Regions from separate parts of the Solibacillus sp. iso_87 genome, predicted to be linked through region 2. Evidence: a T-box and tRNA genes for the amino acid it is inferred to sense, from the RefSeq annotation. Region 2 holds a T-box; the other holds one or more tRNA genes.
What was found. A T-box is a leader RNA that pairs with one kind of tRNA and senses whether it is charged. The one in region 2 lies ahead of metG (methionine--tRNA ligase), so its partner is inferred to be a tRNA-Met.

Region 1: it has a tRNA-Met gene. The T-box ahead of metG (methionine--tRNA ligase) is inferred to sense a tRNA for this amino acid. The anticodon was not compared.

Annotation. Positions count from the first base shown of each region.
Region 1 covers NZ_CM149656.1:2,924,384-2,928,784, forward strand. Annotated here, with positions in the region: gene AC0VXV_RS14855 (MerR family transcriptional regulator) at 1-551, opposite strand, end outside; gene AC0VXV_RS14860 (NUDIX hydrolase) at 657-1,283, opposite strand; tRNA gene AC0VXV_RS14865 (tRNA-Glu) at 1,359-1,430, opposite strand; tRNA gene AC0VXV_RS14870 (tRNA-Ser) at 1,433-1,523, opposite strand; tRNA gene AC0VXV_RS14875 (tRNA-Asn) at 1,537-1,612, opposite strand; tRNA gene AC0VXV_RS14880 (tRNA-Ile) at 1,624-1,700, opposite strand; tRNA gene AC0VXV_RS14885 (tRNA-Gly) at 1,712-1,785, opposite strand; tRNA gene AC0VXV_RS14890 (tRNA-Phe) at 1,789-1,864, opposite strand; tRNA gene AC0VXV_RS14895 (tRNA-Asp) at 1,870-1,945, opposite strand; tRNA gene AC0VXV_RS14900 (tRNA-Met) at 1,949-2,023, opposite strand; tRNA gene AC0VXV_RS14905 (tRNA-Ser) at 2,069-2,161, opposite strand; tRNA gene AC0VXV_RS14910 (tRNA-Ile) at 2,182-2,258, opposite strand; tRNA gene AC0VXV_RS14915 (tRNA-Met) at 2,266-2,339, opposite strand; tRNA gene AC0VXV_RS14920 (tRNA-Ala) at 2,368-2,443, opposite strand; tRNA gene AC0VXV_RS14925 (tRNA-Pro) at 2,452-2,528, opposite strand; tRNA gene AC0VXV_RS14930 (tRNA-Arg) at 2,537-2,613, opposite strand; tRNA gene AC0VXV_RS14935 (tRNA-Leu) at 2,633-2,721, opposite strand; tRNA gene AC0VXV_RS14940 (tRNA-Gly) at 2,726-2,800, opposite strand; tRNA gene AC0VXV_RS14945 (tRNA-Leu) at 2,849-2,933, opposite strand; tRNA gene AC0VXV_RS14950 (tRNA-Lys) at 2,950-3,025, opposite strand; tRNA gene AC0VXV_RS14955 (tRNA-Thr) at 3,032-3,107, opposite strand; tRNA gene AC0VXV_RS14960 (tRNA-Val) at 3,116-3,191, opposite strand; tRNA gene AC0VXV_RS14965 (tRNA-Glu) at 4,265-4,336, opposite strand; tRNA gene AC0VXV_RS14970 (tRNA-Ser) at 4,339-4,401, opposite strand, start outside.
Region 2 covers NZ_CM149656.1:1,865,677-1,870,077, reverse strand. Annotated here, with positions in the region: gene metG (methionine--tRNA ligase) at 264-1,904, opposite strand; T-box leader at 1,951-2,186, opposite strand; gene AC0VXV_RS09310 (cupin domain-containing protein) at 2,388-2,942, shown strand; gene AC0VXV_RS09305 (DUF6366 family protein) at 3,011-3,220, opposite strand; gene AC0VXV_RS09300 (Type 1 glutamine amidotransferase-like domain-containing protein) at 3,444-4,100, opposite strand.

The DNA.
Region 1 (4,401 bases), 1.1 Mb from region 2:
ACATCCCCGGACGCCATCGCTTCTTTTAATCGTTGAAACAGTTGGTGTTCCAATTGCTGCATTGCATTATATTGCTCTTCAGTCATATCCCTGAATTTCTTATTGCTCGCTTCCACTTGAGCTTCACCGTATTTATCACGTATTTCCTGGCCGTAGCTCTTTTCGTTTTCTTCAATTAAATTATTTCTAAACACGTCAAACTTTTGTTCATTTGTCATTTTAAGTTCCCCTTCCATCGTTTGGATTGTTTGTTCTATTGTTATTAGTAAGTCGTCGATATATCTTCTTTTCTTTTGTAATAGCTCGGATTGTTTTTTTAGTGCTTCTTTTACTTCATAATCTGGATGATCGAGCAACTTTTTTATTTCTTCTAACTTAAAATCAAGCTCCCGGTAAAATAGTATTTGCTGTAACCGGTCAATATCCTCTTGGCTATATTGCCGGTAGCCATTTTCCGCAACTGCAGAAGGCCTCAGCAAACTGATTTCATCATAATAACGTAGTGTGCGTGCACTCACACCCGATAGCTTGACTAGTTCATTAATCAGCACATGATCACCTCCTATTTAGTACTATAAAGGTTGACGTAACGTGAAGGTCAATAGTTAATTATTTTTTCTTAATTATTTTATAAAAAAAGAAGCTAACCTAAGTTTTCAGGTTGCTTCAAGTAACATCTTTTTCAATCTTGGGATAAACTCGACCAAATAGCTTTCTGGTAGTGCAGACATGTGTTCTAGTCCGATCTGCTTCACTTCATCATGACGAATATCATTTTCGTATTTATAACCGGATACTTCGATTTTCTTTATTTTTTGTTTCGCAAGCAATATAAATTGTTTTAAGTTAGCAGAGTATATACCATCCAGTTCTTCTCGTTGAAGAGTAAACTGCTCAATTCCTCCTGTTAATTCATAAACAAATACATTTGCAAACTCATAATCCTTTATTATTTCATTGTCTATACTGTATGGGATGACTCCAAGTGACGTTAATTGCGAAAACATTACGTTAAGCCCTACTTCTTCCTCTAATTCGCGTACACCATCTTCAATCGTCTCCGTTGCCAGTATATGACCAGCTGCCGTAATATCAAATTGATTTGGGTAATCCTTTTTATTTTTGCTTCTCAGCTGTAAATAAATACGCCATTCAGAATCTGTTTTTTCAATAATCCAGCAATGAAACACTTCATGCCAATAACCTTTTGCATGGACGAGATCACGATGTTCAATGCCCGTTTCCTTATAATATTGATCAAATACTTTTAAACGTTCATTCACAAAATCCGCTCCTTTTATACAAAAAAACGCTAAGTACATGTTAACAGTACTTAGCGTTTTCCGTTTTTCTATGTATGACCCGTACGGGATTCGAACCCGTGTTACCGCCGTGAAAGGGCGGTGTCTTAACCACTTGACCAACGGGCCGATGGCGGAGACAGAGGGATTTGAACCCTCGCGCCGCTTACGCGACCTACACCCTTAGCAGGGGCGCCTCTTCAGCCTCTTGAGTATGTCCCCAAAAATAGAAAAATGGCTCCGAAGGCAGGACTCGAACCTGCGACCTGCCGGTTAACAGCCGGATGCTCTACCAACTGAGCTACTTCGGAATAGTTGTATATGGTGGGCCTAAATGGACTCGAACCATCGACCTCACGCTTATCAGGCGTGCGCTCTAACCAGCTGAGCTATAGGCCCTATTTAAAAACTGGAGCGGGTGATCGGAATCGAACCGACAACATCAGCTTGGAAGGCTGAGGTTTTACCACTAAACTACACCCGCATATGGTGGGTTTGGACGGAATCGAACCGCCGACACTTAGAGCTTCAATCTAATGCTCTACCAACTGAGCTACAAACCCACAAATGGCGGTCCCGACCGGGATCGAACCGGCGATCTCCTGCGTGACAGGCAGGCATGTTAACCGCTACACCACGGGACCATTTGGTTGCGGGGGCAGGACTTGAACCTGCGACCTTCGGGTTATGAGCCCGACGAGCTACCACTGCTCCACCCCGCGATAATATGATGTTTGAACCTGTTTTAAGTACACAGTTTGTAAAAATGGAGGAGGTAGAGGGATTCGAACCCCCGCGCGGTGTTACCCGCCTGTCGGTTTTCAAGACCGATCCCTTCAGCCAGACTTGGGTATACCTCCGTTATGATTAGTACGTTAACTGGTGGACCTTACAGGACTCGAACCTGTGACCGGACGGTTATGAGCCGTCTGCTCTAACCAACTGAGCTAAAGGTCCTTTAAGATGGCGGCAGAGGGAGTCGAACCCACGACCTTTCGGGTATGAACCGAGTGCTCTAGCCAACTGAGCTACACCGCCAGGATCTTTATTTTGGTTACAAAAATTATGGTGGAGCCTAGCGGGATCGAACCGCTGACCTCCTGCGTGCAAGGCAGGCGCTCTCCCAGCTGAGCTAAGGCCCCATAAATGATGGTCGGAATGACAGGATTCGAACCTACGACCCCTTGGTCCCAAACCAAGTGCTCTACCAAGCTGAGCTACATTCCGAAATAATATGGCGCGCCCGGCAGGAGTCGAACCCACAACCTTCTGATCCGTAGTCAGACGCTCTATCCAATTGAGCTACGGGCGCATATTGTTTATTTAAAAGATGGTGCCGAGGGCCGGAATCGAACCGGCACGGTGATCACTCACCGCAGGATTTTAAGTCCTGTGCGTCTGCCAGTTCCGCCACCCCGGCATTTTGGAGCGGAAGACGAGGTTCGAACTCGCGACCCCCACCTTGGCAAGGTGGTGTTCTACCACTGAACTACTTCCGCAAAATGCTTAAGATATTTTTTACTCTGACAGTAATATGAAAATTAAAATGGTGCGGGTGAAGGGAGTCGAACCCCCACGCCTTGCGGCGCTAGATCCTAAGTCTAGTGCGTCTGCCAATTCCGCCACACCCGCTAAGCAGTATATAAACTGGTGAGCCATGAAGGACTCGAACCTTCGACCCTCTGATTAAAAGTCAGATGCTCTACCAACTGAGCTAATGGCTCTCTAAATGGTGCCGGCGAAAGGAGTCGAACCCTCGACCTACTGATTACAAGTCAGTTGCTCTACCAACTGAGCTACACCGGCATTTAAAATGGTGGAGGATGACGGGCTCGAACCGCCGACCCCCTGCTTGTAAGGCAGGTGCTCTCCCAGCTGAGCTAATCCTCCAATGGGTATTTACTGATTACTCTTTCGTAACCGCATGTCCTATCTCTTAAGGACAAGATTTATATTATCATTACTTTTTTTATAATGCAATACCTTTTTTGAAATTATTTTTAAAAAATATATTAATTCCTATTTTTTTCATTTACCAATCGAGGTTATTCATGAAAACGTTTACTTAGTATAACGAAATTCTAATATGTTTGACAGACTTTATCAAGACTTGTTTTTAATATTTATAAATCATTCTGATATAATTATTAATATTACTTCTAAATATCAAGTGTTTTAGAATATACGACTACTTATTTATACATTTTATAGATTAAAGCTGTCAAGAAAATGTTCGTACATTTATCATTATTTTTTAAAGCATTGATAGAATTCACCTTTTTATTATTTCTACCTATTGGTTTCTCATTACACTCTTTATCTTTATATTATTTCCATTATCTTCAATGTATTTTATTATTCTATAATAATAATTCCCATGTTTAAATGCGCTTAGAATTGCGCTATTCCATTCGATGATGTTGTTGCATACCGCAATTTTATTTGGATTACACGATTCGAGCGTTAAATCCTTGTTATTACCTATTAAATTGCTTATTACGAGCTTTTTGGTGAACCGGGGATTTTTATACCCCTATTTAGATTAATGATGGGAAATCGGTATTTAAACAGCCCTCTAATATAGCGTCAACTAAACTTGCCTGTTCACAATCGACCTTGATTAAATAACCGCAAAATTTCTGCTTCTTTTCCGCTCTTTCCTAATATCTTGTTCTTCCTTAATTCATGAAACTTCCAATATAGTGATCGAGGAAGTATGCCTTTCCAGCCAGTAGTAATAAAATAATATGAGTTTAAAATAGATTCCGATTTTGGGTTAATTGAAGCAATTATATTTCAACAAGATTTTTTTATCTTTATTATAAGACAGCATAATATTTTGTAAGAAATTATTCAGCCCATAAATATAGCTGCATTGTTTATTATGTTAAGAGAGCTTTTAACGCAACAAAAAAACGCTAAGTACAGGTAACAGTACTTAGCGTTTTTCGTTTTTCTATGTATGACCCGTACGGGATTCGAACCCGTGTTACCGCCGTGAAAGGGCGGTGTCTTAACCACTTGACCAACGGGCCGATGGCGGAGACAGAGGGATTTGAACCCTCGCGCCGCTTACGCGACCTACACCCTTAGCAGGGGC
Region 2 (4,401 bases):
TAAACTGCATCGTTAGCTTAAGTATACTGGTTCACAAACCCTCATCAACATGAACATATAATCCCATTATTTAATTTAGAAGTGTTATTCAATTAAATTGTCCTATAATGAAATAAAGCATTTTCTTATTTAAGAAATGCGCCATATATCGGAAAAACGCGTTCTTCTTATGGAAGAATCGCGCCCGATTGCTGAATAAAACTTAAAATAATACAATAAAATGAGAATTACATAATACAAACTAGTTTTATTGGTTGTTTAACTTAAATTCGTTTAGATGCTTCTTCTAATTTTTGAAGTTCTTCTTCTATTTTTTTTACATCAATCCTTTCATATAGGGGTTCTATATTATTTAGTTCAGTTGGTAAGTCAGCAACTTCAGCCCATCCGTTTAAAGAGGTACCTAACATTTGACGAATCTTTTCACAACCGAATGGTAAGAAGGGATGTAATAATTGAGCTAAATTTTGAATAATGTAAACACAAGTTGCAAGCGTTTCTTCACATTTTTCAATATGATTATTAACAGTAGTCCATGGTTGTTCTTCATCAAAGTAGCGATTTGACCTGCGAATAAAGTTAAAAATAGCTTCAATTGCCTGTTTCATTTCACCTGATTCGATATGTTCTCCAACTTTGGCATATAAGTTTTCCACATCTAATTTAATATTGTTGTTTACTTTTGCTTGAGGGACTTTGTGATTAAAGGATTTTGCAATGAATTTCAATGTTCTATTCACAAAATTGGCAAATGCACCTAATAGTTCACTGTTATGACTGTAGATAAATTCTCGCCAAGAAAAATCGGCGTCACGATTTTCTGGAGCATTGATTGTTAAAAAATAGCGAATCGAATCTGGATCATAATCTTTTAATATTTCTGGTACCCAAACTGCCCAATTTTGACTTGTTGAAAGTTTCCTTTTTTCTAATGTTAAATATTCATTTGAAACAATATGTGTTGGTAATCCCTCTTGACCAAGACCCATTAAGATTGCTGGCCAAATTACTGTATGAAATGGGATATTATCTTTGCCATGAATATAATAGGAAACGGCTTCTTCATTCCACCATTCGGAAACATCTTTTCCATTTTGTTTTGCCCATTCTAAACTTGCTGTATAATATCCTGCTACTGCTTCAATCCAAACATAGATTTTCTTTTCTTCAAACCCATATACAGGTACAGAAATTCCATTAGGTAAATCCCTTGTGACAGCCCTATCTGGTAATCCTTCAGTTAAATAACGTTTAGTTAACTGTACGGCATTTTCTCGCCATCTTCCTTCTATAGATGCTTCATCGACAAAGTTCTCTAATTGCTTTTGAAAATGACTAAACTCATAATAATAATGTTCAGTTTCTCGGATTTCTGGCTCATTTCCGCAAATTTTGCATGTTTTATCTTTCAAATCAAGTGGATCTAGAATGGTTGAACAATTGTCACATTGATCTCCACGTGCTTTTGCTCCACAATTTGGACATATTCCTTCCACAAATCTGTCTGGTAAAAATTGATCATCTACTGTACAGTATGCTTGCTCAACCCTTTTTTTAAATAAAAAACCATTCTCTAAAAGCTTTAAAAATATATTTTGTACAGCTTTATGATGATGTGATGCATCAGTTCTTGTATATAGGTCATAGGTAAATCCTAATTCATTAAAGCATTGTAAAAATTCAGTGTGATAACGATCCGCAATTGCTGTTACTGTAGTATTTTCTTGATTAGCCCGGATTGAAATTGGCGTACCATTACAGTCACTACCTGATACATAAAGCACCTTTTCGCCTTTTAAGCGATAATACCTTGCTAAAATATCTCCTGGCAAAAGTGCTGCTACATGACCTAAATGTAAAGAACCATTTGCATAAGGCCAAGCGCCTCCAATTAATATATTCATTCTATGTTTCCCCCTTATAATAAAAAAAGCCCTAATCGCAATTTGCGATTAGGACGAATTATCTCGTGGTACCACCTAATTTTCACAAATAGTTTACACTATTTGCCTCTGCCAGTACAAATTCATACTGCCGCTGTTGTAACGAGTGCTCTTCTCGTCGTAGCCTACATATCGGTACGAAGCTCAAAGGCCATGTTCAGTAAATTCGTTTTGCTTCATTTCCACCATCAGAAGCTCTCTATAAAAACTCCAATACTTACTCTTCCTTATCAACGCTAAATATTACAACTATAATTTACCATAATATTTAAAAAAATAAAAATATTTTATTTAAGTTTGCTGCCTTTTAATGAAAAGTGATGAGATCCTTAATTAAGAATCGTGCACTTTAATTGAAGATTATTTAGCTTTTTTAAATAATCATTCCTAAGAATGATTTAACTACACAACAAATGACTTATAATACAGAATGAGGTGATACATATGATAGATTTAACAAAAATAATGAAATCCGACATTAAGTTTAAAAAGATTTGGGAAAGTTCTTGTGAAAATCATCGTGTTCTATATTTCCAAATTAATAATGATGATGAAGGAATAGATGCACATTTTCATCCTATAGGCGAAGATCACGCTTTAATTTTAGAAGGAGAATTAACTTATGATATTTCATTTGAAGAGCAAATAGTTGCTAAGAAAAATAATCTTGTCTTTGGATGGACAAATTATGTACATGGTTATCACAATTCCAGTGAAAAACCCCTACATATTTTAGTTTTTGCAACCCCAGAAAATAATTTATCTGTATTTAATCAACGAGAACTCCCAGTAAAAAATCAGACTCATATCAGACTCATTGAAAAGTTACCTACTAATGAAAAAATCTTTTTAGATAGAGTACTTTTTTCTTCAACTCCACCTAGTGATTTTTCTAATAGTCTGATGCTTAATTTAGAAAATCGAATCATAGATTTTAATCCATGTAAAGTAGAGTGTAATGATGATAACTTATATATAACATTTAAAATACATAAATAACCTTATTCCAGAAAAGCGCCTGATTATTGAAGATAGTTATTCAGTGTCCCCGTACTTTCAATTGGGAATTATAATGGCTTATATATACTATATACAATAAATATTACAAGGACGATTATAATTAATACTCCGATTTCTTTGATACTCATCCCCGTAGTATTAGGCATACCTGCTTGTGTGCGATTAAGATTATCATTGAAATTTCCAGCAGGATTCTTTTTTTGTTCTTCTTGATATAAACGCTCTCTTTCCTGTTCTGGTGTTTCTTTTCTAAACATCTAAACACCTCCTAAGTTGTTATATTAGTATTTCTAGCAGAGTTCAATAAATTCCTTTAAACCTTCCCAAAGCATCGTTTAGTAATACTGCATAAAAAACTTTTATTTACAATCTAGCCCATAAATGTATAAAAAGAGCCTTTCCTTATTCAAGGAAAGCTCCCGATTGTCGAAAATACAATTATCCATAAAATTCTATATGCCGCTTTGCCACTCATCTTAACTAGAGTGTCTCATGCATTTTCTGAATCTTTGAGTGCGAAATTAAATATACATTGCCAAAAATGTCGATTTTATCTCCCTTTATACGTACAGCACAATCTTTATTCGAAGCATAAATATTTATCTCTGCCGATAAAGGGGACAATTCGCCTTGAACCAACGCCATGTTTTTTTCAAGATCAAAGTGAGACAGGATGGAAAAATCGTCAAGGCCGATTCCATCGTAAACATAGCTTTTTTCAACTTTATAGCCAAAGTTTTCCGAGCATAACCACTTAGCAGACATGTTAATTGCACCAGCACTTGCCCCCATCACAACTGCCTTGCTTTCTTTAATCGAATCTGATAATTCATATTCCATCAAAAAATCATTTTGTATAATCGTATTCCCACCCAACAAGAAAATGACGGAAGCATCTTGAATTATTTTATGGGCATCTTCCTTCTGTACGCGATAATTGATTAAATGATATTCATCAAAAATAATGCCAGCCTGATTAAGCCACGAGCGTTCAGTAGCACCACTCTCTTCATAAATCGATGGATTCGAGCTAATCATAGCAAGCGATTTTCTATCCTTAATATCTTCCTGTAACACCATGCCCAGATTCTCTGGGAAAAAATTGTTAAACCACCCTAAATAATAGTGAATTTTCATAAGCACCCCCGTAGCTAAGTGTAAGTAACATCCTCTTTATTTTAACATAAATATCCAATAATTTTATTCAATTAAATGATCCTAAAACGGAAAAACGCGATCTTCTTTTTGAAGAATCGCGCCCGATTGTTTAAGATTATTATTCAAAAATCGTTAATTATACATCCTTTAAATCAACATTTATGTTATACTTTTCCATATTGTAAAGGGGGTATTAGTCCAATGGTAAACAAATAATCTGAGAAAATCTTAACTTATTTTATTAAATATAGGATAAACATGTAGATTTTCTCTTTCGATT